DNA from 2 places in the Streptomyces solitudinis genome. Region 2 is predicted to be linked to the other one. Evidence: riboswitches for the same ligand, from Rfam matches in the RefSeq annotation. Region 2 holds a riboswitch; the other holds the start of a gene.
The links. Region 2 has a riboswitch for cyclic di-AMP ahead of V1J52_RS00785 (LysM peptidoglycan-binding domain-containing protein). Riboswitches for the same ligand answer to the same signal wherever they lie in the genome.
Positions count from the first base shown of each region.

Region 1: another riboswitch for cyclic di-AMP. It lies ahead of V1J52_RS14730 (LysM peptidoglycan-binding domain-containing protein); the one in region 2 lies ahead of V1J52_RS00785 (LysM peptidoglycan-binding domain-containing protein).

Region 1 covers NZ_JAZDCW010000005.1:122,175-137,497, forward strand. The annotation lists gene asnB (asparagine synthase (glutamine-hydrolyzing)) at 1-1,119, shown strand, start outside; gene V1J52_RS14680 (PrpF domain-containing protein) at 1,116-2,165, shown strand; gene V1J52_RS14685 (acyl-CoA dehydrogenase family protein) at 2,144-3,337, shown strand; gene V1J52_RS14690 (dihydroorotase) at 3,388-4,842, shown strand; gene V1J52_RS14695 (NAD(P)/FAD-dependent oxidoreductase) at 4,966-6,345, opposite strand; gene V1J52_RS14700 (acyltransferase) at 6,706-7,827, opposite strand; gene V1J52_RS14705 (SurA N-terminal domain-containing protein) at 8,116-8,757, shown strand; gene V1J52_RS14710 (nucleoside triphosphate pyrophosphohydrolase) at 8,780-9,826, shown strand; gene V1J52_RS14715 (DUF6479 family protein) at 9,873-10,229, shown strand; gene V1J52_RS14720 (cytochrome P450 family protein) at 10,341-11,636, shown strand; gene V1J52_RS14725 (transglycosylase family protein) at 11,825-12,871, shown strand; cyclic di-AMP (ydaO/yuaA leader) riboswitch at 13,121-13,274, shown strand; gene V1J52_RS14730 (LysM peptidoglycan-binding domain-containing protein) at 13,279-13,926, shown strand; gene eno (phosphopyruvate hydratase) at 14,149-15,323, shown strand, end outside.
Region 2 covers NZ_JAZDCW010000001.1:192,701-208,023, reverse strand. The annotation lists gene V1J52_RS00810 (hypothetical protein) at 1-1,230, opposite strand, end outside; gene V1J52_RS00805 (hypothetical protein) at 1,233-1,580, opposite strand; gene V1J52_RS00800 (hypothetical protein) at 1,607-1,912, opposite strand; gene V1J52_RS00795 (aliphatic sulfonate ABC transporter substrate-binding protein) at 1,962-2,288, opposite strand; gene V1J52_RS00790 (AfsR/SARP family transcriptional regulator) at 2,387-5,260, opposite strand; cyclic di-AMP (ydaO/yuaA leader) riboswitch at 5,835-6,010, shown strand; gene V1J52_RS00785 (LysM peptidoglycan-binding domain-containing protein) at 6,014-6,787, shown strand; gene V1J52_RS00780 (sodium:solute symporter family protein) at 7,138-8,853, shown strand; gene V1J52_RS00775 (hypothetical protein) at 8,867-9,154, shown strand; gene V1J52_RS00770 (pyridoxamine 5'-phosphate oxidase family protein) at 9,279-9,692, shown strand; gene V1J52_RS00765 (amidohydrolase) at 9,766-11,091, opposite strand; gene V1J52_RS00760 (thiazolylpeptide-type bacteriocin) at 11,356-11,526, shown strand; gene V1J52_RS00755 (TOMM precursor leader peptide-binding protein) at 11,640-13,628, opposite strand; gene V1J52_RS00750 (ABC transporter permease) at 13,625-14,380, opposite strand; gene V1J52_RS00745 (ABC transporter ATP-binding protein) at 14,377-15,323, opposite strand, start outside.

The DNA of each region.
Region 1 (15,323 bases), on a different contig from region 2:
GCCCGCGTCCACGAGCTGCTGCGCACCGAGGTGCACCGGCTGACCGAGGCCGACGTGCCGGTGTCCGCCATCACCAGCGGCGGCCTCGACTCCGGCCTGGTGACGGTGCTGGCCGCCGAGAGGATCCCCGGCCTGCACTCGTTCAACATCGCCTACACCGGGACGTGGCCGTCGGACGAGCGCGCCTTCGCCCGCGAGGTCGCCGCGTACGCGGGGACCGAGCACCACCAGGTCGAGATCGACCCGGCCACGTTCCCGTCCCTGCTGGCCGACGTCGTCCGGCACCTGGGCCAGCCCAACGCGGACCCGATCACCCTGAGCACCCACGCGCTGTTCGCGGCGGTACGCGACGCGGGGTTCAAGGTGGCCCTCACCGGCGACGCCGCCGACGAGCTGTTCGGCGGCTACGACCGCATCCACCGGGCCGTCCACACCCCCTCGGGCACCGACTGGGTGCCCGCCTACGTGGAGGCGCTCGCGGCCGTCCCCACCTCCCTGCGCGAGCGCCTCTACACCCCCGAGTACCGGCTGTCCGTGGCGGACGGCGGCCGGGTCTCGGACGAGATCGCCGAACGGCTGCGGGCCTCCACCCGGCCCGACGTCATGTCCACGCTCACCGACTTCGAGATCGGCGAGCGGCTGCCCGCCTACCACCTGCGCCGGGTGGACCACCTGTCCATGGCGGCCTCCGTCGAGGTGCGGCTGCCGTTCTGCCAGCCGAGCGTGGTGCGCTACGCCCGTTCACTGGAGGCCGGCCTCAAGGTCTCCGGGGGGCGGCGCAAGAGGGTGCTGTACGCGGCGGCGCAGGGACGGCTGCCCGCGTCCGTCCTGAACCGGCCCAAGCAGCCGTTCACGCTGCCCGTCACGGCGATGCTCCAGCCGGGCCGGCCGCTCATGGAGTACGCCCGCGACCTGCTGTCCGCCGACCGGCTGCGCCGTCGCGGCCAGCTCGACCCGGCCCGGGTGGAGGCGCTGTTCCGCACCCAGGCGCACCGCCCCGACGACCGCGCGGCGATGGCGATCTGGTCCCTGATGGTGCACGAGCTGTGGCTGGAGCAGTTGCGCCCGGCCACCGCGCGCCGGGCGCTGGACCAGCGGGACCTGGAGGTGGCGGTGTGATCGGCTACATCGCGCGGGCCGTCGGTGCGCCGACCCCCACGCTCGTCCTCGACCAGCGGCAGCTCCCGAGGGACGAGGAGCAGCTGCGGCCCCTCCTCACCCGCATCCGCGAGTGGCTGGAGCAGAACGGGCGCAGCGACATCCTCAAGTTCGCCCTCGTCGAGCCGTCCGGACATCCCATGTTCGACCTCGACTACCGCTTCGTGCAGGGCCTGCCCGCCGGAGTGGACCGGTTCGACTTCCAGGCCAGCTGCGGTCACTCCATCCTCGCCTCGGTGGTCGCCGCCGACGGTCAGGCGTGGCTGCCGAAGCTGACCCCCGGCGGCCGGGTGCGGGTGCGCGTCGTCGACAACGGCGACCAGGTGGTGTGCGAGGTGGACGAGGCGCGGCGGCGCAGCGGCAGCTTCACCGTGCACTTCCTCCAGGGCGCGGGCGCCCGCCTCGACGACCTGCTGCTGACCGGCAACCCGGTGGACCAGCTCCTGACGCCCTCGGGCGTGCAGGCGGCCTCACTCGTCTCGATGGGCAACCCGTACGTCTTCGTGGACGCCACCGAACTGGGCCTGCGCAGTGAGGCGGAGCTGTTCGGCGCGGGCGACGGGACGTTCGCCCAGATGCTCTCCATCCGGACGGCGGCGGCCGAACTGCTCCAGTGGCCCACCGACGGCGTGCTCCCCAAGATCGCCGCGGTCGGCCACTACACCGACGGGCACCTGGCGGTACGGGCCATCTCGGTGCCCACGTGGCATCCGAGCATCGCGCTGACCGGCACCACGTGCCTGGCCGCCGCCGCGAGCATCCCCGGCACCGTGCCCGAGCGGCTGGCCCGCGCTGCGGGACTGCCGCGCGGCGTCATCGAGATCGACACACCCAGCGGCAGCACCGCGGCCGCGGCCTCCGTCGCCGGACGCGGCGACGGCGCCGGCACCCTGCACTGGGTCAGCGTCAGCCGCAAGCTCGCCGAGCTCCACGAGCCGCACTGCATCGGCTCGCTGAAGAACTACGACTACAAGGAGGAGACGGCATGGCAGCCGCTGACGGTGTGACCCGCGCCGCGGTGCCGCCCCCCGCGCCCCCGCCGCGCGCCACGCCTTCTCCGCCCGCCACGCCCTCGCGGGACGAACTGGCCGCACGGTACGCGGCGCTGTACGAGACGCTCCGGCGCTGCGCGGGCCCCGCGGACGCGGCGGGCGAGCTGCCCGGGGAGGTCCTCGCGGCGCTGCGGTCCTCCGGGATACTCGGCGCGGCCATCGCCACCGAGTACGGCGGCCACGGCGGCGACGCGGTCCTGACCAACCGGCTCGTCGAACAGGTCGCCGCCGCCGACCCGTCCGTGGCCATCATCCTGTTCCAGCACTACGCGGTGAGCGCCCGCATCAGCGAGTGGGGCACCCCCGGGCAGTGCGCCCGCTACCTGCCCGAGCTGGCCTCCGGCGCCTGGATCGCCGCGTCCGCGTGGAGCGAGTCCGGAGCCACCGCCGACAAGCGGAACCTGGCCACCACGGCCGTCCGCGCCGACGGCGGCTGGGTGCTGGACGGTGCGAAGACCTTCACCACCGCGGCGGGCCTGGCCCAGGTCTACCTGGTGCTGGCCCAGTCCGCCCGGCCGACGCGGACCGCCTCCGCCTACGGCAGCGACGGGCAGACGTTCTACCTGGTCGAGGCCGGCAACCCGGGCCTCACCGCCGACACGGGCACGGATCTCGTCGGCATGCGCGCCTCGGCCACCGGCTTCGTCGAGCTGACCGCCTGCCACGTGGCCGACTCGGCGGTGCTCGGACCCGTCGGCGACGCCGTGCGGATCATCGCCGGAGTCCGGGAGTCCGGCGCCACGCTGGGCGCCGTCTCCCTCGGTATCGCGGAGTCCGCCTACCAGCTCGCACTCGCCCACGCCCGGCGGCGCGGACTGGCCGGGGCGCAGGCCGTCCGCCACCGGCTGGTGGACCTGGGCGCGCGGGTGGCGGCCACCCGCGCGCTGGTGGACAGCGCCGGGCGCCGCGACACCTCCGCGCCCGGCGACACCACCCTGCACAGCAAGCTCGTCGCCTCGCAGCTCTCCGAAGAGGTGGTCACCGAGGCGCTGCGGCTGCTCGGCAGCGCGGGCTACCTGCGCGACCACGCGCTCAACAAGCTGGCCCGGGACGTGCGCGCGGTCGGCCTGATGGGCCCCACCAACGACCTGTGCCGGGAACTGGCCAGCGCCGCATGGACCACCTGACCCGCCGCACGGACTCCGCGACGTCACGCACCTACGGAACAGGAGAACCGGTGAGCACTACCCACGATCTCGTCATCACCAACGCGCGCGTGGTGACCCCCGACGGGGTCCACGACGGCGGGGTGGCCGTGACCGCAGGACGCGTCTCGGCGCTCTTCCCCGCCGGTGCCGCCCCGGCCGCCGAACGCACCATCGACGCCCAGGGGCGCTACCTGCTGCCCGGCCTGGTCGACTCCCACGTGCACTTCCGCACCCCCGGCCTCACCCACAAGGAGGACTGGGCGCACGGCAGCCGCGCCGCCGTCGCGGGCGGGGTGACCACCGTCATCGACATGCCCAACACCGAGCCGCCGCTCATCCAGCCGGAGCTGGCCGCCGAGAAGTCCGCCCTCGTCGAGGGCCACTCCCTCGTGGACTACCGCTTCCACCTGGGCGTCACCGTGGACAGCGTGGAGGACCTGCGGCGGCTGGAGCCCCGCCAGGCCACCTCGGTGAAGGTCTTCATGACCGGCCACCACACCGCGCCGCACGTCATCCGCGACCCGGCCGTGCTGGAGCGCGTCTTCGCCGTCGCCGCCGAGCACGGCATCCGGCTCGTGCTGCACGCCGAGGACGACGGCGTCTTCGCGCTGCTGGACGAGTCCCAGGACCCGCCGGCCGGGTACGACGCCTACGAGTCCGCGCACCCGCGCAGCGGCGGCATCGTCGCCGTGTCCCGGGTCATCGAACTCGTCCGCAGGTACGGGACGGCCGCGCACATCCTGCACGTCTCCTCCTCGGAGGAGTCGGACCTGCTCAAGGCCGCCGGCCGGATCGGCCTCAACATCACCTACGAGGTCACCCCGCACCACCTGTCCTTCTCCGCCCCCGACACCCAGCGGCTGGGCGCCCGCATCCGGCTGCGCCCCGCCATCCGCTGCGTCAGGGACCAGGGGCGGCTGTGGGAGGCGCTGATGGACGGCGGCGTCGCCACCGTCGGCAGCGACCACGCGCCGCACACGAAGGAGGAGAAGATCCTCGCGGTGGCCGACGCCCCGCCCGGCCTGCCCGGCGTGCAGGAGCTGCTGATCGCCGTGCACACCGGCATGCGGCGCCGCTACCCGGAACTCGCCCAGGACGACGTCATGGTCCGCATCGCCCGGCTGTGCGCGGAGCGCCCGGCCGAGCTGTTCGGGCTGGACGGCCGCAAGGGCCGCATCGCCCCCGGCCTGGACGCCGACTTCGTCCTGTTCGACCCGGACGCGACCTGGATCATGGCCTCCGGGCACGCCGAGTCGAAGGCCGGCTGGTCGGCCTACGAGGGGTGGACGTTCACCGGCCGGGTGGACGCCACCGTCCGGCGCGGCGAACTCGTCTACGACGGGCGGGGGGACGAGCCCCGCTTCGGCACCCCGACCGGCATCTGGCTGGACGCGCGGCCGTGCGTCCCGGGCACCGCGCCCGCCGGGAAGGAAGCGGCCAGAGTCCCAGCGCCTCCCGGCCACCCGGCCCCCGCTCCCGCCTGACCCCGGGCACCCCGGCCCACACCCCTCCCCGACCGCCGCCGCGCGGGCGGACCGTGCCGAGGACGGCGCAGGGGCCGGTCCTCCCCACGGATGGAGGACCGGCCCCTGCGGACGGGCGGGACGTCAGGAGACGCGGGCCTTCTGCTTCTCGGCGGCGGCCGGGGCCGGGGCCGGGCGGGCGGCCTCGTAGAACTCCTCGCGCGGGTTCTCCATCGCGCCGAGCGAGACGACCTCGCGCTTGAGGAACATGCCGAGGGTCCAGTCGGCGAAGACGCGGACCTTGCGGTTCCACGTGGGTACGGCCATGCCGTGGTACGCGCGGTGCATGTACCAGGCCAGGCGGCCCTTGAGCTTGATCTTCGTCTTGCCCATGACGACCATCGCCACGCCCTTGTGCAGGCCGAGTCCGGCGACCGCGCCCTTGTTGGCGTGCTTGTAGTCCGCCTGCGGGAAGCCCCGCAGCCCGGAGATGACGTTGTCGCCGAGGACCCTGGCCTGGCGCAGGGCGTGCTGCGCGTTCGGCGGGCACCAGGCGTTCTCGTTGCCGGCCGCGCGGGCGGCCAGGTCCGGGATCTGGGCGTTGTCGCCCGCGGCCCACACGTAGTCGGTGCCGGTGACCTGGAGCGTCGGCTGGGTGTCCACGTGGCCGCGCGGTCCCAGCGGGAGGCCGTAGCGGGCGAGCACCGGGTTCGGCTTGACGCCGGCCGTCCACACGATGGTGCTGGAGTCGACCTCCAGGCCGTTCTTCAGCACGACGTGGCCGTCCACGCAGGAGTCCATCGACGTGGACAGGTAGACCTCGACACCGCGCTTCTGGAGGTGCTCCAGGCCCCACCTGCCCAGCTCGGGGCCGACCTCGGGCAGGATCTTGTCGGCCGCGTCCACCAGGACGAAGCGCATGTCCTCGCGCTTGACGTTCCGGTAGTAGGCGCAGGCGTCGCGGGCCAGGTCCTCGATCTCGCCGATCGTCTCGGCACCGGCGAAGCCGCCGCCGACGAAGACGAAGGTGAGGGCCTTGCGGCGGACGTCCTCGTCCGTCGTGGAGTCGGCCTTGTCGAGCTGCTCCAGCACGTGGTTGCGCAGGCCGATGGCCTCCTCGACGCCCTTCATGCCGATGCCCTGCTCGGCGAGCCCGGGGATCGGGAAGGTGCGCGAGACGGCGCCGAGAGCGACGACGAGGTAGTCGAAGGGCAGCTCGTACGCGTCGCCGACGAGCGGCGTGACGGTGGCCACCTTGCGGTCCTGGTCGATGCCGCTGACGCGGCCGGTGAGGACCTCCGCCTTCGGGAGCACGCGGCGCAGCGGCACCACGACGTGGCGGGGGGAGATGGAGCCAGCGGCGGCTTCGGGGAGGAAGGGCTGGTACGTCATGTAGGAGCGCGGGTCGACGACGGTCACTGTCGCCTCGCCGTACCGCATCTTCTTCAGAATGCGGCGCGCTGCGTACAGACCGACGTACCCACCACCTACGACGAGGATGCGAGGACGCTCCGTGGTGCTCATGCCATCGAGTATCCAGCACCCGAACGGGGGTCGCTCGTGAGCCCCTTCACAAGCACCTGCCGCACCCCTGTTACACTTCCCCGCCCCGCGGCCGGGGCACGCGTCCCGGTGAAGGCTCCGCCGGTCTCACCACACCGGGAGACCCCGCTGTGAGCTGCACGATCGCGCAGCCGCCCGCCGGACGGGACGCGGACAGCGGGCGGCGGACGTCCGCCCGCTCCGCCCGTCGCGGCAGCGGCCGACGGCGCCTCAGCCGGCGCGCGGAGGGCGCGGAAACGGGAAAACCGCCCCTGCCGGGCGGTTTTCCTTGTGAAGAACTTCACGATGTTTCCCGCCGGGGCCCGGCGCGACCCCGGCCGCTCAGCCGAGGAAGCGGCGCAGGCCCAGCCGTCCCCACAGCAGGCTCACGCCGTACGAGAGCCCGATGACCAGCGCCAGCGTGCCCAGCAGCAGGGCGGCGGCAGCGGGCGCGCCCAGATCGGCGGAGACCAGCGGGTGCACCAGTTCCTCCACGAACAGCACGTGCACCATGTACGCGCCCATCGCCGCTCCCGAGAGCTTCGTGAGCGCCGGGCGGTACCGCTCGGGCACCCGGACACGGCTGACGAGCAGCAGCACGGACGCGGTCATGACGGCCACGATGACGTGGGCGTTGGGGATCACGTAGTGGATCTGCGTGTGGTACCAGAGGCAGGCCGCCATGGTGAGCGGCAGCAGCACGGCGAACAGCCAGCGGCGGCCCCGCAGCGCGCGGGCGGGCAGGGCCAGCAGCAGGGCGCCGCCGACCGCGTACGCCAGCGAGTACGTGTCGAAGCCCCAGCCGACGGACGGCGTCTCCCAGCCGGTGACGTCCCCCACCGTCGACAGCAGGCTCGGCGCCACGGCGACGCCGAGCAGTGCGAGGCACAGCCGCCACGGCCACCGGCCGTCCCTGAGCAGCACGGCACAGCCCAGCACCGCCACGATGGGCAGGTAGGCGTAGAGGAACCACAGGTGGTATGCGGGGCGCACGGAGCCGAACAGCGCGTCCACCGCCAGCTCCACCATGGGTTCCGCGTTGCGGTTCCGCAGCCAGGCCCACAGGAGGTAGACGCCGGTCCAGGTGAACAGCGGGACGCCGCTGCGCACGACGCGCCGCCACATCCGCGCCTCGCTGCCGGGCACCGCCCCCACCAGCACGCCCCAGCCGGCGATGGCGAAGAACACCGGCACGGCGAAGGAGTTGAGGGCCTCGACGACGTGGCCGGTCCAGTAGACGTCGCTGCCGCGCGCCTCCTCGTTGCCGACGGCGTGGAGGAACGCGGCGGCCACGTGCCCGAGGATCACGGCACAGGAGGCCACCAGGCGCAGCACGTCGATGTCGAAGCGGTGTTCCGGCGGTGGTGCGGGGTCCGCCGCGAGGGGACCGTCCGCCACGGGCCGGGCGGAGGGGTCGGAGGCGGCGGTGGCCGGGGCGGTGGAGGCGGGGGTGTGAGACGGCATGGTTCCCGGGGGGGGGCGGTGAACGGGGGGGACAACCGGGCGGAGCGTCCGGGGAACGCTAGTGGCCCGGCGGTAACGGCGGTCGTTCTGCACGTGTCCGCCACGTGAACGCCGCGCCCGCGCGGTGCGCCGCCCCCGGCCCCGCCGCCCGTACCGGCGGCGTCCACGCCTGCCGGGACGGCGCCCGGTCCGGGATCGTTGGCCGAAACAGTGGTGGCGGGGCGTGTGACTCCATACGATCACCACGCAGGCAGACGCACCTCGTTCCGGCCCAGCCAGGAGGCATCCATGCAACGCCGTAGGTCCGCGCTCCCGCTCACCGCCGCAGCAGCGCTGCTGGCCGGGGTTCCGCTGCTGACGGGGTGCGGCAGCGACGCGCACCCCGGCGCCGCCGCCGTGGTGGACGGCGAACGGATCACGGTGTCCCAGGTCCAGGCGCGGGCCGAGGCCGTCCGGGAGGCGCAGCGCGCCGACCCGGACAGCGCGCGGCTCATCAGCAGCACCGGCCCGCTGCCCCGCTACACGCTCAACGCCATGCTGCTCGAAGAGGTCGTCGAGGAGGCCGCCCGGGAGCAGGGGGTCGAGGTGACCCGGCGCGACGTGCAGGAGTGGCGCGCCGAGCAGGAGACGCGGATGGGCGGACGCGAGGGCCTGGAGGCCGCGATGCTGCGCGAGCAGGCCGTCCCGCCGCAGGAGGTGGACACGGCCCTGCGGACGGACCTGCTCGTGCGGCGTGTCGCCGAGGCGCTCGGCGTGCAGAACGACCCGGGGGCCGGGCAGGTCCTGAACCGCGCCTTCACCGAGGCGGCCAAGCGTCTGGGCATCGACGTCAGTCCCCGCTTCGGCACGTGGAACGACGAGCAGCTCTCGCTCGTCGGCCAGACGCCGCCGTGGCTCAAGCAGGCCGAGACGCCGCAGGAACCCGCCTGACCGGGCGCGTTACATTCACCGGATGACCACACCCGATTCCGCGCCCGGCGTCCCCGGCGCCCCCCGCACGGCGCCGGGCGCGCCGGACACCGGCCGCGTCGTCCTGCTCACCACCAGCCACCGGGTCGCGCCCGGTCTGCTGTCCTGGCCCGCGTGGCAGGCGCTGCGCGGCGCGGACCGGGTGGTGTGCGCGGACGCCGGGCACCCGCAGCTCCCGTATCTGCGCGAGGCGGGCGTGGCCGTGGAGATCGCCGGTCCGGAGGCCAGGGAGCTGGTGGACGCGTGCGCGGGCGGCCGCACGGTCGTGGTGGTCGCCGGGGCCGAGGGCGAGCCCCGGCTCACCGACGGGCTGGCCCGCCTGGCGGGCGGCGGCCGGGAGGCCATGCCGGATCTGGAGCTGCTGCCCGGCTCCCACGACCTGCCCGGCGCCCGCCTGCTGGATCTGGTCGAGGTCATGGACCGCATCCGCCTGGCCTGCCCGTGGAGCCGCCGGCGCACCCACGAGGACCTGGTGAAGTACGGGATCGAGGAGGCGTACGAGCTGGTCGAGGCCATCGAGACCGGTGACCGGGCGGCGCTGCGCGAGGAGCTGGGCGATGTCCTCCTCCAGGTCGTCTTCCACGCCCGCATCGCCGAGGACGACGCGGCGGACCCGTTCTCGGTGGACGACGTGGCGGCGGCGATCGTCGCCAAGCTGGTCCACCGCCACCCGCACGTCTTCGGGGACGAGACGGCCGAGACGCCCGAGGACGTCAAGGCGCACTGGCTGCGCACGAAGGCCGCCGAGAAGCGGCGCACGTCGGTGACCGAGGGGGTGCCGCTGGACCAGCCCGCGCTGGCGCTCGCCGCGAAGCTGGCGGGCCGCGCCCGCACGGCGGGCCTGGACGTCCGGCCGTCCGGCGGCGGCCCCGGCTACGAGCTGCTGGCTCTGGCCGTCCGCGCCGAGGCCGAGGGCACCGACCCGGAGACCGCGCTGCGCGCCGCCGCCCGCGCCTACCGGGACGCGATCGTGGCGGCCGAGGCGGCCGGGGACAGCCGGCCGGCGGAAGGGGACGTTCCGCTCGCGTAACCCGGACGCGACCGGGTACGCGAACGGCATGGATGAGATGTTTGCGGTGCCTGATCTGTTGGTCGGAATTGCCCCTTTCATCATCGGTCTGGGCGTGGTCGCCCTGCTGACGTGCGCCGTTCTCCTGGGCCTGCGGAAGCTGCGGCGCAGCAACGGCATGTCCGGCCCTCCCGGGCAGCACCCCGGCGGGGCGGACACGACGGGCCACGGCCCCGAGGTGTCCGGGGCCACCGGGCACGAGCGCGAACTGCGCGAGCCGGACGAGGTCCCGCGCGACGGCAGGCGGCGCCTGCCGCACGAGATGCCGGGCTTCGGGAACTCCGGCACCCGGCGCCAGCAGTCCGGCGGCCGGCGCCGCTGGGAGAGCAGCACCCGGGGCGGCGGCTCCAAGGGCGGCGGCTGACCGCACCCGGCACCCGGCACCCGGCACCCGCGAAGGCCACCGCACGGGGCCGCCCGCGGGTGCGTGTGCCCGCCCGCGCGGCCACCGCGCCGTGCGCGTTAGCGTCGCGGGGTGAACGCGCCGCACGAACCCGCCTCCCGCTGCCCCGTCCCGCACGGCCCGGCCCCCGCCCTCTTCAGCCGGGAGTTCGCCGCCGACCCCTACCCGGCCTACGCCTGGCTGCGCGAGCACGCGCCCGTGCACCGCGCCGAGCTGCCCAGCGGGGTGTCCGCCTGGCTCGTCACGCGCTACGCCGACGCCCGCGAGGCCCTCGCCGACCAGCGGCTGAGCAAGAACCCGGGGGCGCACAGCGAGCGCGCGCACGGCAAGGGCAAGGTCGGCATCCCCGGTGAGCGCAGCGCGGGGCTCATGACGCACCTGCTCAACATCGATCCGCCCGACCACACCCGGCTGCGCCGCCTGGTCTCGCGCGCCTTCACGCCCCGCCGGGTGGCCGCCTTCGCGCCGCGCGTGCAGGAGCTGGCGGACACCCTCATCGACGGTTTCGCCGAGCGCGGCTCCGCCGACCTGATCCACGAGTTCGCGTTCCCCCTGCCGATCTACGCGATCTGCGACCTGCTCGGCGTCCCCGCCGAGGACAGGGACGACTTCCGGGGCTGGGCGGGCATGATGCTCCGGCACGGCGGCGGGCCGCGCGGCGGCGTGGGCCGGGCCGTGAAGCGGATGCGCGGCTACCTGGCCGAACTGATCCACCGCAAGCGCGACGACCTCGGCGACGACCTCATCTCCGGGCTGATCCGCGCCAGCGACCACGGCGAGCACCTGAGCGAGGCGGAGGCCGCCGCGATGGCCTTCATCCTGCTGTTCGCCGGGTTCGAGACGACCGTCAACCTCATCGGCAACGGCACCTACGCGCTGCTGCGCCACCCCGCCGAGCGCCGCCGCCTGGCGGCGGCCCTGGCGGCCGGGGACGACGGGCTGCTGGAGAGCGGCGTGGAGGAACTGCTGCGCTACGACGGACCGGTGGAGCTAGCCACCTGGCGGTTCGCCACCGAGCCGCTGACGCTGGGCGGGCAGCGCGTCGCCGCGGGCGACCCGGTGCTGGTGGTGCTGGCCGCGGCGGACCGGGACCCGGAGAAGTTCGCCGCTCCCGACACCCTCGACCTGGCCCGCCAGGACAACCAGCACCTCGGCTACGGGCACGGCGTCCACTACTGCCTGGGCGCGCCGCTGGCCCGGCTGGAGGGCCAGCGGGCACTGGCGACCCTGCTGCGCCGCCTCCCGGACCTGCGGCTCGCCGCCGAGCCGGACGACCTGCGCTGGCGCGGTGGACTCATCATGCGCGGACTCCGTACGCTGCCCGTGGAGTTCACCCCGGCGCCCGCCACCGCCGGGCGGACCCCGTGACCTCCACGTGATCTGCGCGACACTGGCTTGTGACGGACACCCGTTCGCCGCTACCTTCAGCCGCTAACCGTTTCCGCCCGTCCCTCCCAGGGGCGCGCCGCTGTCGTACGAGAGGCCCTCGCATGCGTTCCGGGACCGGTCGGCACCGCCGACCCCGTCAGGCCCCTGCCGTTCTCGTCACCGCGGGGGTGACCGGAGCGGGGTTCGCCCTGCCGCTGCTCGCCACCGTCAGCGCCCAGGCCGCCGAGGGGACGGTGTGGGACCGCGTCGCCGAGTGCGAGAGCGGCGGCACGTGGAGCGCCAACGCGGGCAACGGCTACTACGGCGGTTTCCAGCTCACCCTGGACACCTGGAAGCAGCACGGCGGCACCGAGCACGCCGAGCGCCCCGACCTCGCCAGCCGGGGCCAGCAGATCGCGGTGGCCGAGGCGATGCTCGCGGCCGAGGGCCCGGACGCCTGGCCCGCCTGCGCCGTCTCCAGCGGCCTGACGGCACAGGCCAACGGCGTTCCGGACACGTCCACGACGCCGCAGGCGCGGGGGTCCGCGCAGGAGGCGGAGCAGCGCTCCGGCGGCGCCGCGGCGAGCCCGTCACCGGACGCGCGGCCCGGCACGCTGTCCGCCTCCCCCACCCCCGAGGCGGACACCGGCGCGCGCGGGGACGGCGGGCAGCGGCGCGCGGCGGGCGGCGACGCCTCCGGCCCGGACACCCGGGACCGCTCCACCCCCGGGAGCGGGACGGCCGGGAGCGCGACGGCCCAGGACAGCGCGGCCCGGGACGGTGCCGCGGCCCGGGACGGTGCCGCGGCCCGGGACGGACACACCGCGCAGGACGGCGCCACCCCCGGCCCGTCCGCACCGCGTGGCACCGGCGAGGAGGCCGCGGGCGCGCCGGAGGGGCGCGCCGAGAGCGGCGGACGGCACCGGGGCGCGCCCGACCCGCAGGAGGCGGCGGCCGGTGCCGCCGAGCGCTCGGACCGCTCCGGGGGCCGCCACGCGGCGTCCGCACGCCCCGGCGAGGCGGCCGCGCCCGGGGGGACGACCGCGTCCGGCGCCTACGAGGTGGCGCCCGGTGACTCCCTGTCGGGCATCGCCGCCCAGCACGAGCTGACCGGCGGCTGGCCCGCGCTGTACGAGGCGAACGCCTCCGTCGTCGGCGGCGACCCGGACCTGATCCTGCCCGGTCAGACGCTCGAACTGGCCGACCCGGAGGCGGAGTCGGTCCCCGGGGAGTGACGCGGCGTCACCCGTCCGCACGTAGTGTGACGATGATCACATTCACGTCCCGGCGTGTCCGGTTCGCCACACACCGTCACGTCGTGCGTCACCTGCGGCAATAGAGCCGTCTACGCGTCAAATCACCCCAAGGGCGACGCTTCAGGGGTGATTGATCCGATTATTGCGGTGTGCTTACCGTCACATCGCCCGCTTCCGCGGGCCCGGCGGCCGCCACGCCGAATCCTGCCGGCGGTTACCGGGAACGTCGTCGCGTCAGCGCCGCCGGCAGGAGCGGGGGAACCAGGTAAGCGCCGCTCCGGCGGCTAGGGGTGAAGTCCGCGGCGGGCGCGCTCGCGGCGGACCGGGCCACTCACAGCCCGAACCCGACAGCTCACCTCGCAGGCGTCCGGTGAGAAGGATCTTCCATGCTGTCTTCCCGACTGGCTTCCCGCAAGAACCGCAACCGCCAGCCCGCCGTCGTCCGCATCGCCGCCTCGCTCGCCGGGTTCGCGGGCGCCACCGTCGGCGGCTCGGTGGCCGGCGCGGGCAGCGCGCAGGCCGCCTCCGTCGACACCTGGGACCGCGTCGCCGACTGCGAGTCGAGCGGCAACTGGGCCATCAACACCGGCAACGGCTACTACGGCGGGCTCCAGTTCAAGCAGTCGAGCTGGGAGGCGGCCGGCGGGCTGCGGTACGCGCCCCGCGCCGACCTCGCCACCAAGGACCAGCAGATCGCCACCGCCGAGCGACTCCTGGCCATGCAGGGCCCCGGCGCCTGGGGCTGCGCCGACGAGGGCGGCCTCACCTCCGGCGGACCCGCCGCCTCCGTCGACACCCAGGGCGCGGCCCCACAGCCCCAGCAGCGCGCCGCCCAGCCCCAGCCGCAACCGCAGCCGCAACCCGCCCAGCCGGCCCACTCCGGCCAGGGCGTCCACGTCGTGCGGCCCGGCGACACCCTCGCCGACATCGCCGCCGCCAACGGCACGACGTGGCAGGAGCTGTACGCCGCCAACCGCGACGTCGTCGGCGCCGACCCGGACCTGATCTTCCCCGGTCAGCGGCTCACCGTGTGAGCCGGGCGCCCCGCCGTACGGGACGGCCGCCCTACCGTCCCGTACGGCGAGACGCCGCTCCTCGCCGCCCGGTTTCTTCCCCGTTTGAACAAACCCGTCGTACCGCGCCGACCTGCGGCTTCACGAGATGTTCCGTCCCCGGACCCGGCCCGCGGCCCCCGCGCGGGGCCGCGGACCGTTAGGCTCTCGCCCAGGAAGCCCGACCACATGAAGGAGAACCTCGTGCCGTCCATCGACGTCGTCGTAGCCCGCGAGATCCTCGACTCGCGAGGCAATCCCACGGTCGAGGTCGAGGTCGGCCTCGACGACAGCAGCACCGGCCGCGCGGCCGTGCCCTCCGGCGCCTCCACCGGCGCCTTCGAGGCGCTGGAACTGCGCGACGGCGACAAGAACCGCTACGGCGGCAAGGGCGTCGAGAAGGCCGTGCTGGCCGTCATCGAGCAGATCGGCCCCGAGCTGGTCGGCTACGACGCCACCGAGCAGCGCCTCATCGACCAGGCCATGCTCGACCTGGACGCCACCGCGGACAAGTCCTCGCTGGGCGCCAACGCCATCCTGGGCGTCTCCCTGGCCGTCGCGCACGCCGCCTCCGAGGCGTCCGACCTGCCGCTGTTCCGCTACCTCGGCGGCCCGAACGCGCACCTGCTGCCGGTGCCGATGATGAACATCCTCAACGGCGGCTCCCACGCGGACTCCAACGTCGACATCCAGGAGTTCATGATCGCCCCCGTCGGCGCGGAGTCCTTCTCCGAGGCGCTGCGCTGGGGCACCGAGACCTACCACGCGCTGAAGGGCGTCCTCAAGGAGCGCGGCCTGTCCACCGGCCTGGGCGACGAGGGCGGCTTCGCGCCGAACCTCGGCTCCAACCGGGAGGCGCTGGACCTCATCCTGGAGGCCATCGAGAAGGCGGGCTACGCCCCGGGCCGCGACATCGCGCTCGCCCTGGACGTCGCCGCCTCCGAGTTCTACAAGGAGGGCTCCTACGCCTTCGAGGGCCAGTCCCGCACCGCCACCCAGATGACCGCCTACTACGGCGAACTCGTCGACGCCTACCCGCTGGTCTCCATCGAGGACCCGCTGTACGAGGACGACTGGGAAGGCTGGCAGACCATCACCGAGCAGCTCGGTGAGAAGGTCCAGCTCGTCGGCGACGACCTGTTCGTCACCAACCCCGAGCGCCTCCAGCGCGGCATCGACGACAAGGCGGCCAACGCCCTCCTGGTGAAGGTCAACCAGATCGGCTCGCTCACCGAGACCCTCGACGCCGTCGAGCTGGCCCAGCGCAACGGCTTCAAGTGCATGATGTCGCACCGCTCCGGCGAGACCGAGGACGTCACCATCGCCGACCTCGCCGTCGCCACCAACTGCGGCCAGATCAAGACCGGCGCCCCGGCCCG
Region 2 (15,323 bases):
GGCGGCCGCCGGCGCGGGCGGCGGCCCGGCGAGGCGGTGGCGGGCGGCGGCGTCGGCGGCCCGGCCGCGCCAGGTGGCGGCCGGTTCGCCGGGGGCGGCCCGGCGCCCTCCCCCCGTGGGGGCGCCGGACCGGCCGCCCTGGGCGGGGCGCTGGCCGCCCGCGCCGGGCGGCGGCACGTAGGGCCGGCCGCCCTGGGCGGCCTCGCGGGCGGCGTAGCGGTCCGCCACCCGGGCCCGCTCGGCGAGGCTGCGGGACGCCTGGCGGGCGACCTGCTGCTGCGCGGGACCGCTGTGCGCCACGCTGGGCGGCACCGTGCCGCCGTAGAGACCGGCGAACGCGGACGGCGTCCCCACCACGCCGCCCGCGCCCGCCGGGGCGACACCGACGCCGCCGGGCCCGGCCAGCGGGCCCGGCCCGCCGCCCAGCCCGGCCAGCCGGGTCGCGTACTCGGTGACATCGCCGAAGGGCCGCCCGGTGACCGGGTCGATCCAGCGGCCGGTGACGGTGTCGAACTCGCGGCCCGTCGCCGGGTCGACGAGGAACCCGGTGCCCGGCGAGCGGACCCAGCCCGCGAAGTCCCCGCCCTCGGGGCCGACGACGCTGGAGTAGGGGTACTCCCCCACCCCGATCCGGCCGCCGCTTGCCGTCGTGACGTAGGCGGCCGGCCGCGCGTCCTCGCCGCCGTGCCCGCCCGCAGGGGCGGCGCGTCCGGTGGGCCCGCCGCCAAGGCCGGCGGAGCCGACCTCGGGCGCCGAGGGCGCGGTGCCGCCGGTGACGGTCGCGTACACGGCACTGAGCGCGTCCAGCTCGTCGCGGGCCTCGTCCTTGAGCTTCTGCATGCGCTGGGCGTGCATGGAGGCCGCCGTCGTCACGTCGGCGGCGGCCGTCTCGCGGTGGAGCCGGTGCGACTCCTCGTAGCGCTCCTCCAGGTGGAGCGCCCGTTCCACCGCCTTCGCGGTGGCCTCGGCGGCCGTCTGGAGCTGCTGGGCGATCCCGGCGGCGACGGCGCCCGCCCCGGCGCCCCAGCCGCCCACCGTGTCCAGCCGGTCGGCGAGGTCGAGCAGGCCGACGCCCGGTTCCGCCGCCGTGTCCTCGGCGATGGTGCGCAGCCGCCCCTGGCTCTGCGACGCGGCGCCGGCCAGCGCCGTCCAGGCCCCGGCCGCCGCCCGCATGGCGTACTCGCTGGGGCTGCAGATGGTGTCGGCGATGTCGTGGAAGTCGTCGGCCACCGTCAGTACACCTCGGCGAAGCCGCCGCCGCCCGAGGGCGGCGTGAGGCGCTGCTGGAAGGCGGCCTCCTCGTCCGTCATCTCCGCGATGCCGCCCGCGACGCCCGCGTTGTGCGCGATGTTGGCGACGGAGATGCCCGCCCGTTCGGCCTCCGCCAGCATCGCCGTCGCGGCCTCGGTCAGGGCCGCCTCGGCGGCCGCGCCGTTGCCGACCCGGCCGAAGATGCCGTCCACCGCGGCGATCTCCACGAAGCGCTCCCGCATCGCGGACAGCCCGTCCAGGTCCTCCGTCCGGTTCTGGGTCCGGTACAGCTCCCAGGCGTTGAGGTGTTCGGTGTCCCCCGCACCCATGGCGCGTCGCTCCTTCCGCTACCGCGTCACAGCCGGGCGGCTCGGCGCATGGCCTCGCCGCCCTCGATGCCGATGTCCCGGGTCTGGCCGATGGCGGTGTTCTTCAGGCCCAGGTCCTCGACGAACCGGTTGACGTCGCGCACGTACTGCTCGTTGCGCTCGGCTAGGACGCCCGCGAGGCCGGCGTCGATGGCGCCTTCGGGGAAGAGCGCCTCGATCCGCGACATGACGTCGCTCCAGATCTCGTTGCACTCCTCGACCTGGTCCCTGCCGATCCGCTGGATGGCGGACAGTCCTTCGCTGTTGAACGAGATCTGGCCGTCTCCGTACATCTCCCTGCTCCTCTCTGGTCAAGCGGTGGCGCGGTCGGCTGCGGGCCGGTCAGCCTTCCATGCCCTGCGACACCGAACCGGCGCGGCGCATCGCGTCCTGGGCCTGCACGTCCGTCTCCTGGCCGTGCTCGCCGGTGAGGTTCAGGTCGGACTTGAGCCCGTCGAGGGCCTCACCGAGCGCGCTGCCCGCACCGGCGAGGTTGGCGTAGTTGTCCATGGCGGTGGCCGTTCCGGCGCCGCGGTAGGCGAGGGCGACCTGCTCGCCCTGGGCGCCGATCGTCTTCGCGGACTGCGTCATGCGGTCGTAGGCGTCCGCGACGATGCCCTCGATCTCCTTGAGCCTGTCGGTACTGACGTTGACGTCGAACTCGGTCACGGCCCTCGAACCCCTTCCGGACGTGCTTCCCCGTGCGGTGCCGCCGTGCGGACGGCGGCACCGTCCTCACGGTAGGGCGGGGGCGTATCAACGGCGTATCAGCCGCGTGGCGGGGTGCCCGGTGACGCGCCGGGGGACGGTTCGCCGCCGGTGAGCAGCACGGACAGGGAGGCCGCCTCGCGGGAGTTGAGGTCGTCGAGCATGTGCCGGGCGCGGGCGTCGGCGGCGGACGCCTGCTCGGTACGGCCGAGTCCGCGCAGGGCCGCGCTCAGCATGGCGTGCAGGTGGGCGACCTGGAACGGGTCGAAGGGCTGCTCCGCGGCGTGGCCGATCCCCCGGTCGGCCCAGCACGCCGCGTCCTCGAAGTCCCCGGAGTCCAGCGAGCACTCGGCGAGGACCGAGGCGATCGACGCCAGGTGGTAGTCGAGGGGGGCCTCGCGGTAGGCGCCGGTGAGCAGGTGCACCGCCTCGTCGCGCTGGCCCAGCATCAGCTGGCACCGGCCCAGGTTGTTCAGCGCCGAGTAGACGATCTCCGGCGGTCCGCCCGCCCGGCCCTCGGCGAGGGCGGCCCTGGCCGTCTCCACCGCCTCCTCCAGGCGCCCGCTGATCGCCAGGCACGGCGCGAGGTTGTTGAGCGCGCCGAGTTCCTCGGGGTGGTCGCCCAGCCCCCGGAAGAGCCCGATGGCGCGTTCCAGGTGGACGCGGCCGCGCTCGCCGTCGCCGCGCTGGCCCGCCGCCTTGCCGAGCTGGCTGTGCGCGATCGCCCGCGCGTAGTCGTCGCCGCGCCGCTCGGCCGCCCGCAGCACCGCACCGCACAGGCGTTCCTGGGCGCGCCAGCTCAGCCGGACGACGAAGTACGTCTCCAGCGCCCGGCACGCCTCCAGCGCGAAGGCGGCCAGCGGGCGTTCCGCGGTGTCGTACTCGGGTTCGGAGAGCTGGCCGGCGAGCGCGAGGACGTCGTCCATGACGGAGTCCGCCCAGGCCATGGCCTCGTCGGTGCGGTCGAAGGTGCGGCCCTCGGGGTAGCGCGCGGCGCCCTCCCGGTAGCGCCTGCGGAAGGACTCCGGCAGCGTCAGTGGTGAGTTGAGGCGGTGGAGCGAGCCGAGGTACCAGCGGGACAGCCCGCTCAGCGCGCCGTGCGCCCGCGCGGTGGGCAGTGCGGCGGCCTGCCGGACGGCGGCGGCGCGCACCAGGTCGTGCAGGGAGTAGGCGCCGGGGCGGGGGCTGGAGGCGATCTGGGCGTCGGTCAGCCGCTCCAGCGCGTCCCTGGCCCGGGCCGGGCTGTGGCCGCCGAGGGCCGCGACGGCGGGGACGCTGTAGGTGGTGACGGCGGTGGTGCCCAGCAGCGGGAAGAGCGCGGCGGCGCGCTGGTCGTCCGGGTCGTCGGCGGCGGCGAGCTGGTCGATGCTGAGCATGAGGCTGGCGCGGGCGTCCAGGTCGGCGGTGACGAGTTCGTCGAGCCGGCCGCGTTCGTCGCGCAGGACGGCCGCCCAGTCCGCCACGCTCCAGCGGGGCCGCGAGGCGAGCCGGGTGGCGATGATGCGCAGCGCGAGCGGGAGCCGTCCGCACAGGGCCGCCAGTTCCTCCCAGTGGGCCTGGTCGCCGGGCTCCGCCGGGCGCCCGGAGACGGCCTTGATCAGGGCGACGGCGTCGGACGTCGTCAGCGCGTCCAGGTGCAGGTGCTGGGCGTGCGGGACGCCGGTGAGCACGGCCCGGCTGGTGACGACGGCCGCGCTGCCGGGCTCGGCCGGCAGCAGCGGGAGGACCTGGCGGGTGTGGACGGCGTTGTCGAGCACGAGGAGCGTGCGCCGCCCGGCCAGGAGTTCGTGGTAGAGCCGGGTGGCGGCCCCGGTGTCCGCGGGGATGTGCTCGGGGCTCACGCCGAGGGCGCCGAGCAGGACGTGCAGGGCGTCGACGGTCTCCAGCGGGGCGCGGTGCGGGTCGGCGCCGCGCAGGTCCACGTGGTGCAGCCCGCCGGGGAACCGGTCGGCGACCTCGCGGGCCGCGCGGACGGCGAGCGTGGACTTGCCGACGCCGCCGGGTCCGTCGATGAGGCAGACGGCGGGCGCGGAGGGCGCGCCCGTCAGCCGCTCGCGCAGCCGGGCCAGTTCGACGCCGCGGGCGACGAACGCGGCCGTCCCGGCGGGGAACGCCGCGCCGGGCGGCGGTCCGGCGGACGGCGCGGCGGCGGGCCCGGGGGCCGGGGAGGCGGCGTGGCCGGCCGGGGCGGGCGCGTGCAGGGCCGGGTCGGCCCGCAGGATCGCCCGTTCCAGCTCGCGCGTCTCGGGGCCGGGCTCGATGGCCAGTTCGTCGACCAGGTCCCGGCGGGCGTCCCGGTAGGCGGCGAGCGCCTCGGCGGTGCGGCCGCAGCGGTGCAGGGCCAGCATGAGCTGCCGGGTGAGGCGTTCGCGCAGCCGGTGGCGGCGGGCGGTGGCGCTCAGCTCGTCGACGACCAGTGCGTGGCGGCCGAGCGCGAGTTCCAGCTCGAAGCGTTCCTCGGCCGCGGTGAGGTGCAGCTCCTCCAGGCGGGGCCGCTCGTTGGTGCGCAGCGGGCTGTCGGTGAGGTCGGCCAGCGGGGTGCCGCGCCACAGCGACAGCGCCTCGCGCAGCAGGGCGGCGGCCTCCGCGGGGGCGGCGGAGGTCCTCTCCCGGGAGCGCAGCAGCAGCGCGCGGAAGCGGCCGAGGTCGGTCTCGTCGCGTTCGGCGGCGAGCAGGTAGCCGCCGGGCACGGTGCGGATGCGGTCGCCGGGCACCGCCTTGCGCAGTCGCATGACGTAGTTGCGCAGCGCGGTGCGGGCGTTGGCGGGCAGCCGTTCGCCCCACAGCTGGTCGGCCAGCTCCTCGGCGGGGACGGGGCGGCCCGGGTGCAGCACCAGCGCGGCGAGCAGCGTCCGCAGCATCGGCGCCGTGACGGGCAGGTGCTCGCCCCGCCCGTCCAGGGCGACGACGGGACCCAGGATGCGGAACTCCAACGGACACCTCCAGAGCCAACCGCGCCGGCCCGCGGCCGGGTCGGGTACGTACGCCGAGAGCGGATCGGCTGCGGGGGACTACAGCGGCACCGCAGACTCTACGCAATCGGCCGTGCGCACCGGTCATACGCCTGTGACGGGACGGTGGAGAACCGGCGCGTACCGGCGGGAGCCGGTCGGGAAACGGGCGAAAGCACACATGGCGCCCATACAGCCCAACAGGGAGCCTTTGCCGCTGGACTTCCGAAAACGGAAGGCTCCCCGCAGGACTGTGGCGGAGTTCACAGACCCGTATGCGAATGCAACATCATCACGACGGCACCGCAGCTGCGACACCGTCAGACCGGCGGTGGCGGGCCAAATTTGGCACCGGTCCGCGAGGCGCCCCTTTCCACCCGGTACGTCGCCGATCATCCTCTGGTGTCCGGCCGCGCCCCCCACCGGGCCGCACCGGGCGGCCCCGGCCCCGCCGTCTCCTTGTCGCAGCCTCGAACGCTGTGCTTACGTGTCCCCGCCACCGCACCTCATGGCGGGGGCCCTCCGACCGGGACGCCGAATCCTGCCGCCCGGACGGGGGTGACACCAGCCGTCGCGGCAGGAGCGGGGGAACCAGGTAAGCGCCGGACACGCACGTCGCGTGACCGGCTAGGGGTGAAGCCTGTCCCCGTTCGCATTTGCGCATCGGGGCATGGCCGGGCAGCTCCAGCCCGAATCCGACAGCTCACCTCGCAGGCGCAGGAGAGGAACCCACCCATGTCCCGTGGACGTCACAGCCGCCCGCGTCACCAGCTCGTTCTCCGGCACGTCTCCCGCGCCTCCGCGATCCTCGCCCTCGGCGGGGCCAGCGTGGCCGTGCCCCTCGCCACCGCGGGCAGCGCCGCCGCCGCTCCCGCCGCGGCCCCGGCCGCCGCGGTGGCCGCGGCCGCCCCCTCCCAGGCCGCACAGCAGTCCGCCGCCTCCCACACCGTGGCCTCCGGGGAGACCCTGCACGGCATCGCCGCCGCCCACGGCGTCGAGGGCGGCTGGGAAGCCCTCCACGAGGCCAACCGCGAGGTCATCGGAGCCGACCCGGACCTGATCCGGCCCGGCCAGGAACTGGTCCTCACCGCACCGGACGCCCGCGCGGACGAGGCCAGGGCCAGCCGCACGGCCGAGCGCACCGCCGCCCCCGCCGCCACCGCCGCCACCGCCGCCGCCAAGAGCTACCCGGACTCCCTCGACGGGTGGATCACCGAGGCCCTGGACATCATGGCGGCACACGGCATCCCCGGCTCCTACGACGGCATCCACCGCAACATCATGCGGGAGTCCAGCGGCAACCCGAACGCGATCAACAACTGGGACATCAACGCCCAGAACGGTGTCCCGTCCATCGGCCTGCTCCAGGTGATCAAGCCGACGTTCGACGCCTACCACGTGCCCGGCACCGTGAACAGCCAGTACGACCCGGTGGCCAACATCGTCGCCGCCTGCAACTACGCGGCCGACCGCTACGGCTCGATCGACAACGTCAACGGCCCCTACTGACGGGACCGCGCACCGCTGTACGGGCGGGCCGGTACCGGAGACCTCTCCGGTACCGGCCCGCCTTCGTGCGTACGGACGCGGGGCGCGGGCGAGGCGGAGGCGGGGGCGCACCGGCGGGTGTTGACGCGCCGGGGACACGGCGGTGTAATACCCGCTTGGCGTTCGAAACTGTTCGCTTGTGTTGTTTGCTGGTCGATTGAAGGAGTGGTGGTTCCGATGCGACGCACCCCACCCGGCGACCCTCCCGCCCACCACGCTCCCGCCCCGGCACCGGCGTCCCCCGCCGCGTGCCGCCGCCCCGAAACCCGGCGGCGGTGCCACGGGGCGGACGAACTCCCCACGAGAGAACCATGCCCCTCACACAACCGCTGACCGGCGGTGCGCCCCTCCTGGTCGCCCAGGACGCGCTGCGGCTCGACGCCAACGCCGTCGACTACGCGCTGCTCGCCCTCTACTTCGTCTTCGTCCTCGGCGTCGGCTACGTGGCCAGACGCTCGGTCTCCACGAGCCTGGACTTCTTCCTGTCCGGACGCTCGCTCCCGGCCTGGGTGACGGGCCTGGCGTTCATCGCCGCGAACCTCGGCGCGATCGAGATCATCGGCATGTCGGCCAACGGCGCCCAGTACGGCATGCCGACCATGCACTACTTCTGGATCGGCGCCATCCCGGCCATGCTCTTCCTGGGCCTGGTCATGATGCCGTTCTACTACGGCTCCAGGGTCCGCAGCGTGCCCGAGTTCATGCTGCGGCGGTTCGGGCCCGCCGCCCACCTGGTGAACGGCGTCAGCTTCGCCGCCGCCCAGGTCCTCATCGCGGGCGTCAACCTCTACCTGCTGGCCACCATCGTCAACGTGCTGCTCGGCTGGCCGCTGTGGACCTCCGTGCTCGCCGCCGCCGCGATCGTGCTGACCTACACCGCGCTCGGCGGCCTGTCGGCGGCCATCTACAACGAGGTGCTCCAGTTCTTCGTCATCGTGGCCGGACTCGTCCCGCTCACCATCGCCGGGCTCAACAAGGTCGGCGGCTGGGACGGGCTGGTCGACCGCGTCACCGACAGCCCCGGCGGAGCCGAACAGCTCACCGCCTGGCCGGGCACGCAGCTCACCGGCTTCGACTCCGAGCTGCTCAGCGTCATCGGCCTGGTCTTCGGCCTCGGCTTCGTGCTGTCCTTCGGGTACTGGACGACGAACTTCGTCGAGGTGCAGCGGGCGATGGCCTCCAAGTCCATGTCCGCGGCCAAGCGCACCCCGATCATCGGCGCCTTCCCCAAGCTGCTGATCCCGTTCGTCGTCATCGTCCCCGGCATGATCGCCGCCGTCTCCGTGCAGGAGCTGGCCGACTTCAAGCGCACGGGCGAGGGCGGCGTCGACTACAACGACGCCATCCTGCTGCTCATGCGCGACCTGCTGCCCAACGGCATCCTCGGCGTCGCCCTGGCCGGTCTGCTGGCCTCCTTCATGGCGGGCATGGCGGCCAACCTCAGCTCGTTCAACACCGTCTTCACCTACGACATCTGGCAGTCGTACATCGTGCGGAACAAGCCGGACGGCTACTACCTGCGCATGGGCCGCTGGGTCTCGGCGGGCGGCACGTTCGCCGCCGTCGGCACCGCGTTCATCGCCTCCGGCTACGCCAACCTGATGGACTACCTCCAGCAGCTGTTCTCGTTCTTCAACGCGCCGCTGTTCGCCACGTTCATCCTCGGCATGTTCTGGAAGCGCATGACCCCGGCGGCCGGCTGGCTGGGGCTCGTCGCGGGCACGGCCTCGGCCGTCGCGGTCTTCTGGCTCTCCGAGGCGGGCGTGCTGGAGCTGTCCGGGCAGGGCGCGAGCTTCGTCGGCGCGGGCGCGGCCTTCGCCGTGGACATCGTCGTCAGCGTCGCCGTCAGCCTCGTCACCCGGCCCAAGCCGGACGCGGAACTGGAGAACCTTGTCTACTCGCTCACTCCGAAGGAGAAGCTGCGCGAGAAGTCCACCGGCGAGGACGCGGGCTGGTACCGCCGCCCCGGCCTGATGGCGGGCATCGTCCTGGTGATCACCATCGTGCTCAACATCGTCTTCGGCTGAGAGGGAGGTACCCGTGACCGCGCAGAAGACCCCCGGGGGCCGCCGGACCGCCGGCGCCCTGGACATCCGCCTGTTCATCGCCCTCCTGCTGGGCATCTACGGCGCCGTCCTGACCGTGACCGGCGCCGTCGCGTCCGACGCCGACATCGCCAAGGCCGCCGGCCTCAACATCAACCTGTGGTCGGGGCTCGCCCTGCTCACCGTCGCCGCGGCGTTCACCCTGTGGACCCGCCTGCGCCCGGTCGTCGTCCCGGAGGAGCCGGAGGCCCAGGACTCCCCCGGCGGGGACGGCCCGGCCTGACGCACCGGGACGGCCGGGCGGTGGGGCCCCGCGACGGACCCACCGCCCGGCACGGGCGCGGCACGCCGCGACGGCACAATGGGACGTCCGCCCGTCCCCCGCACCCGACCGCCGAGGACCCGCCGTGCACAGCGACACCCCCGCCACCCCACCGTCACCTCCCGGCTTCTGGGAGGAACGCCGGACGTGCTTCCTCACCACGCTCCGCCCCGACGGCAGCCCGCACCTGGTGCCCGTCGGCGTCACCTACGACCCGCTGACCCGCGTCGCCCGGGTGATCTGCGACGGCGGCAGCACGAAGGTGCGCAACGTCCGCAAGGCGGGGCCCGGGGCCCGGGTGGCCGTCAGCCAGGTCGACGGGCGCCGCTGGTGCACGCTCGAAGGCACCGCCGTCGTCCGGGACGACCCCGGCGCGGTCGCGGAGGCCGAACGGCGCTACGCCGAGCGGTACCGGACGCCGGGGCCGAACCCGCGGCGCGTGGTCATCGAGATCACCGTCACCCGCGCCCTGGGCACCGCGAAGCCGCCGGGCTGGTGAGCCCCGCCGGGCGGGGCGGAGGCCGGACGCGTCCGGGCGCCGTGGTCAGCCGCGGGTGCGGGACGCTCCCGGTTCACGGCCCCGGCCGGGTCGCGGGGCCGCCGAGGCGGTCCAGGGCGGCGGTGGCCAGAGCCGAGATCGCGGACGGCAGGGCGGTGCGCACGTGCGGCGCGAAGTGCGGGGAGTGGTTCGGCGGCGGGCTGGAGTCCCCGGCCCACTCCCCGGGGCCCACGACGCCGACCATCCAGTACACGAGCGGCACGCCCTCCTCGCCGTGGAGGCTAAGGCCCCGGTCCCCGAAGAGGGGGAAGTCCTCGGCCGCCATCGACGGCGGCCAGTGGCCCACGCGCGCGGGTCCGTAGCGGGCGGTGTGGGCCCGGCGGACGGCCTCGGTGGCCCACGGGTCCCCCCACAGGGCGGGCGAGCGGGAGACGAGGGCCACCTCCGGCTCGCGCGGGCAGGCCGAGGCGGCGCACTCGGCCCGCACGATCCGTTCGACGGCCGCGACCGCGCGTTCCAGGGCCTCGTCGGTCGCCGCCCGGACGCCGACGCCGAGCTCCGCCCGTTCGGGCACCACGTTCGCGGCCGTCCCGGCGCGCACGCTGCCCACGGTGAGCGCGACCTGCTCCGCGGGCGCCGTCTCCCGGGAGACGACGGTCTGCAGACGGGTGATCACCGCGGCCGCGGTCACCACGGGGTCCACCGTGAGGTGCGGGGTGGCGGCGTGGCCGCCCCTGCCGTGCAGCACGACGGCCAGGGTGGCGCTCGCGGCCGCCACCGGGCCGTGGCCGCCGCCGTGCGCGACCATGCCGGAGGGCAGCGGGGCCGCGTGCTGCGCGAGCACCACGTCCGGCCTGCCGAAGCGCGCGTACAGCCCGTCCCGCAGCATCGCGCGGGCCCCGGTGAGCGTCTCCTCGGCGGGCTGGCCGACGACCACGACGGTGCCGCGCCAGTGGTCCGTGCCGCGGGCCAGCAGGTCCACCGCGCCGGACGCCGCCGCGAGGTGCAGGTCGTGGCCGCAGGCGTGCATGGCGTCGTTGCCGCTGGCGTACGGCAGTCCGGTGCGCTCGCGCAGGGGCAGGGCGTCGAGTTCGGCCCGCAGGTACACGCGTGGGCCCTCGCCGTTGCGCAGCACGCCGACGACGCCGTGGCCGCCGACGTCCCCGGTCACCTCGCAGCCGCTGCCGGCCAGCCGCTCCGCGAACAGGCGGGCGGTGCGGCTCTCGTGGCCGGAGAGTTCCGGGTGCCGGTGCAGGTCCAGGTAGAGGGTGAGCGCGGGCCGCAGCACCTCCCCGGACCGGCGCAGGACGGCGGAGGCGTCACCGGTGTCCGGCACGGCGCCGGGCTCCGGGACGGGGCCGGGAGGGCCCGGCGGGGGCGGGGGTGCGGGCGGGTTCATGGCGGGACGTCTCCTGACCGTGTGTGTCCGGGGCACCTGCCGCGTCGTGGCCCGGCGCCGGACGGTGCGGGCCTGGCCGGTGCGGTGCGGGGGCGGCGGGTGCGGTGCGGGGGCGGCGGGGCGGGCGCCGCGGACCGCTGGCACCGCGCGCCAGCGAAGTGACAGCGGGGAGAGGGCGCGGTGGTGAGCGGCTGCCGGTCCAATGAGAAGCGCACGGTACCGGGCAGCCGTCTCCCACGGCCGCCCCGACGCGAAGGAGAGAGCATGAACAAGGACCTGAGCACCCTCGCCGACGAGATCCTCGAGCTCGAGGCCGAGACCTTCGAGATCTCCGACTACTCGGACGCCAGCGAGGTCGTGCTGGCCGGCTCCACGAGCACCAGCTCCACCTCGACCTGCAGCTCCACCACGAGCACCACCTCCTGCTCCGCCTGACCTCCCGTCGGCGCGGCCTGGCCGCCCGGCGTCCGGCCCCCGGCGCGGCGCGCGCCGGGGAGCGGACGCCGGGCGTTCGCGTTCCCGCGTCCCCGCCGGGGCAGCCGCCCCCATCAGGGGAAGGGGTGCGGGACCCGGCGGATCTCGGCGTCCGTGAGGTCCGTCGCGCGGTGACCGCCGCGCCGCAGCGCGGTGCGCAGCCGGGGCAGCAGCAGGGCCCGCTGCCGGTTCCAGCCGAAGTCGATCGGCAGGAGGCCCGGCACCAGGGTGCTGACCGTGCGCAGCCCCATCCGTTCCTGCTCCGGCGTGGTCTGGTCGACGGCGATCACGTCGTGCCCGGCGCCGACGAGGGCGTCGCGGACGGCCAGGACGTCGTCGCGCAGGTCTCCGGTGCGCGGACGGCCGCCGTCCTCCCAGTCCCGGTAGACGTCGGCGAAGGAGTGCGCGGCGGCCGGTTCCAGGTAGTCACGGGCGTGTTCGGCCATGCGGGGCAGGCCGTAGAGCTGGGCGTGGTCCTTCAGGTGCCGGACCTTGGAGAAGTCGTCCGCCATGGCCTCCAGTTCGCCCCGGCGCTCCCGGGTCTGCCGGGGCAGGTGCGGCAGGTAGGTGAGCACTTCGGACAGGGCGCCCTCGACGGCCTTCCGGGGGTCCAGCGAGGCGGCGGCGGCGAAGGAGAGCGTGCCCGGTCCGCCGTCGCGGCGGACGGCGACGGCGGTGGCCACCGGCACCGCCAGGTCGATGCGGTTGTCCAGGACGTGCACGTCGTACCCCTGGAGCGCCGCCCTCTCCACCATGACGGCGGCGGTGCGGCCGCCGACGGTGGACAGGTCGACGCGGGGCAGGCGGGCCGCGCCGTACCAGGCGTTGAGGAAGGCGTCGCGCTCGACGAGTTCCAGGAGGCCGCCGAGCAGGGCCTCCTCCAGGCAGCCGCCGATGGCGCAGCCGTTGGAGCACTCGAAGACGAAGTTGTCCGCCGCCAGCCCGGCGCTGTAGTAGACCAGCCGCGAGGGCACCAGCACCGGGCGCTCGTCGCGCAGCGACCAGCCCCACTCCCAGGGGATGGGCCGGTCCGGGTCGAACGGGTCGACGAGCGGGTCCTCCCGGTAGGTCCGCGGGTCGTAGAACCCGCAGGCGGCCGGATCGACGGCGTCCGCCCGCAGCGCGTTGTAGGAGCCGGTGACCGGCACGGCGCGGCCCCGCCGGTGCGTCCCGGCGTAGCGTTCCAGCCCTTCGAGGAAGGCCAGGGTGCGGCTGGTGGCGAAGGAGTTCTCCTGGCCGCTCCAGGTGACGTCGTTGAGCCCGGCGTACCCCCGGACGAAGACGCTTCCGGCGACGGGCGCGGTGGTCGGCGAGGTGACGCTGCTCCAGGTGCCGCCGCCGAGGGCGCCGCAGACGGGGTTGGCCAGCGCCTCGGCGGGGAGGGGCAGGGCGGAGGCGGGGCGCAGGCGGTAGGTGCCCGCATCCGGCTTGGTCCGGCTGGCCGGTGTCAGCGGTGCCGGGCGGTCCGCCCCGGGGGCCGGTGCGGTGCCGGGTCCGGGGGCGCGGCGGACGCCGCAGTCGGGGCAGAGCGGGTCGGCGAGCAGCGGATACGTGCGGACCGCCAGGCTGCGCAGGTCGATCCGGGACACCTGGGGCAGGGCGCGGTCGGCCGGGTCCGTGGCGGGTGCCTCGGCCAGCGGCGCGGGGGTGAGCACGGCGGCGCACAGCGCGGCGACGGCGTCGTGCGCGTAGGGCGTCAGCAGCGGCCACGGTCCCGCGGGCCGGGGCCCGTCCGGGCCGCCGGTCTCCAGGGCGTCGCGTTCGCTGCGGCTGCGCAGCCGCTGCCAGCGCAGCGCCAGGCATTGTCCGCAGGCGGGCGCGGTGCCGTCGCCGCCCCAGGGTCCGACGAGGACGGCGGATGCGGTGACGTGGACCCGGGCGCCGGCGCGGACGGCGGCCCAGGGGTCCGCGGCGCCCCGCTCGCCGAGGGTGGCCGCCGCGTCCGTGGCGCCGACCGGCACGGCCACCGGGGCGTGGCGGCCCATGCGGCCGGTGAGGGCCGAGCGGAGCGTGGCCAGGGCCTGTTCCATCGGTTGCGGCAGCGGCCGCGTGCCGGTGCTCATGAGCTCTTCGTCCAGCGGAACGTCTTCACGGCGACGGCTCCCATCAGGAGGGCGAAGACGGCGAGTCCGGCGCAGCCCACCGCGATGTCCCCGCCGTCGCCGCGGCCGGTCAGCGCGGCGGACACGGCGTCGTTGAGGTAGCGCAGCGGCATGACCAGGGAGACCTGTTGCAGCCAGGAGGGCATGGAGTCCAGCGGGAAGAAGGACCCGGACAGGAACGCCATGGGCAGCATGAGGAAGTTGGCGACGGCGGCGACCGACTCGGGGGTGTCGGCGAAGGAGCCGATGATCACGCCCAGCAGCAGGAAGGTGGTGATGCCCAGCAGCATCACCGGGACCAGCAGCGGCCAGCCGGACGCGGGCCGCAGCCCGAACAGCGGGAGCATGGCCACGCCGACGAACAGCAGCGACTGGACGAGGCCGACGACGAGGGCGATGGCGTAGCGGGAGCCGATGACGGCGGACAGCGGGGCCGGGGACATGCGGATGAGCCGCAGGATGTCGTCGCCGCGCCACTGCATGAGGGTGAAGGCGATACCGAACACGGCGGCGTTGGCCACGCCCCAGGAGAGCACTCCGGCGGCCGTGTAGGAGATGTAGGACAGGCCGCTCTCCTCGACGGCCTGGCCCCGGAAGATCAGGCCGAAGACGACGAGGAAGAGGAGCGGGAAGGCGAAGGTGAAGAAGAGGGTCGTCTTGTCGCGGACCTGGGCGCGGTAGCCGGCCGCGGCCAGTGCGGTGTAGGTGCTCATCGCTGCTGCTCCGTGGCGTCGGCGGGGGTGGCGGGGGCGGGGCCGCCCGGCGCGTTCGCGGCGCGGGCGGTCAGGTCGAGGTAGACGTCCTCCAGGCTGGCGGTGCGGGTCTGCACGCCGTCCAGCCCGGTGAGGCGGTCGACGGCGCTGAGCACGCGTCCGGCGGTGCGCGTCTCCAGGACGAGCGAGCCGCCCTGGACCGTGACGCGGTCGACGCCGGGGAGGGCGGCGGCCTCCTCCTCGTCCAGGCGGCCCAGCGGCAGCAGCAGGCGGCTCGGCGTCTTCGAGGCGTCGACGAGGTTGTGCGGGGAGTCGGTGACGGCGATGGCACCGGCCACGAGGATGGCGACGCGGTCGCACAGGGCTTCGGCCTCGTCCAGGTGGTGCGTGGTGTAAACGATCGTGCGGCCCTCGGCCTTGAGGCCGCGCAGCACCTCCCACAGGTCGCGGCGGGCCTGCGGGTCGAGGGCGGCGGTCGGCTCGTCGAGGAAGATCAGTTCGGGGCCGTGCACGAGGGCGGAGGCGATGGCCAGGCGCTGCCGCTGGCCGCCCGACAGGTTCTCCACGCGGACGTCCCGCTGCGCGGTGAGGCCCGCGGTGGCCAGGGTGGCGTCGACGGCCGTCTTCGGGGCGCCGTAGAGCGCGGCGACGGTGCGCAGGTGCTCGTGCGCGGTCTGCCGCACGAAGAACGCCGAGGACTGGGTCTGCACGCCCAGCCGGGGCAGCAGGGCGGTGTTGCGCGGCCAGGGGGACTCGCCGAACACGGCGACCGAGCCCGCGTCGGCCCGGCGCAGCCCTTCCATGATCTCCACCAGGGTGGACTTCCCCGCGCCGTTGGGCCCGAGGAGGCCGAAGAACTCGCCCCGGTGGACGCGCAGGGTGACGTCGTCGAGGGCCTGCCGTTCCCCGTAGCGCTTGGAGACGCCCCGGACCTCGACGGCGA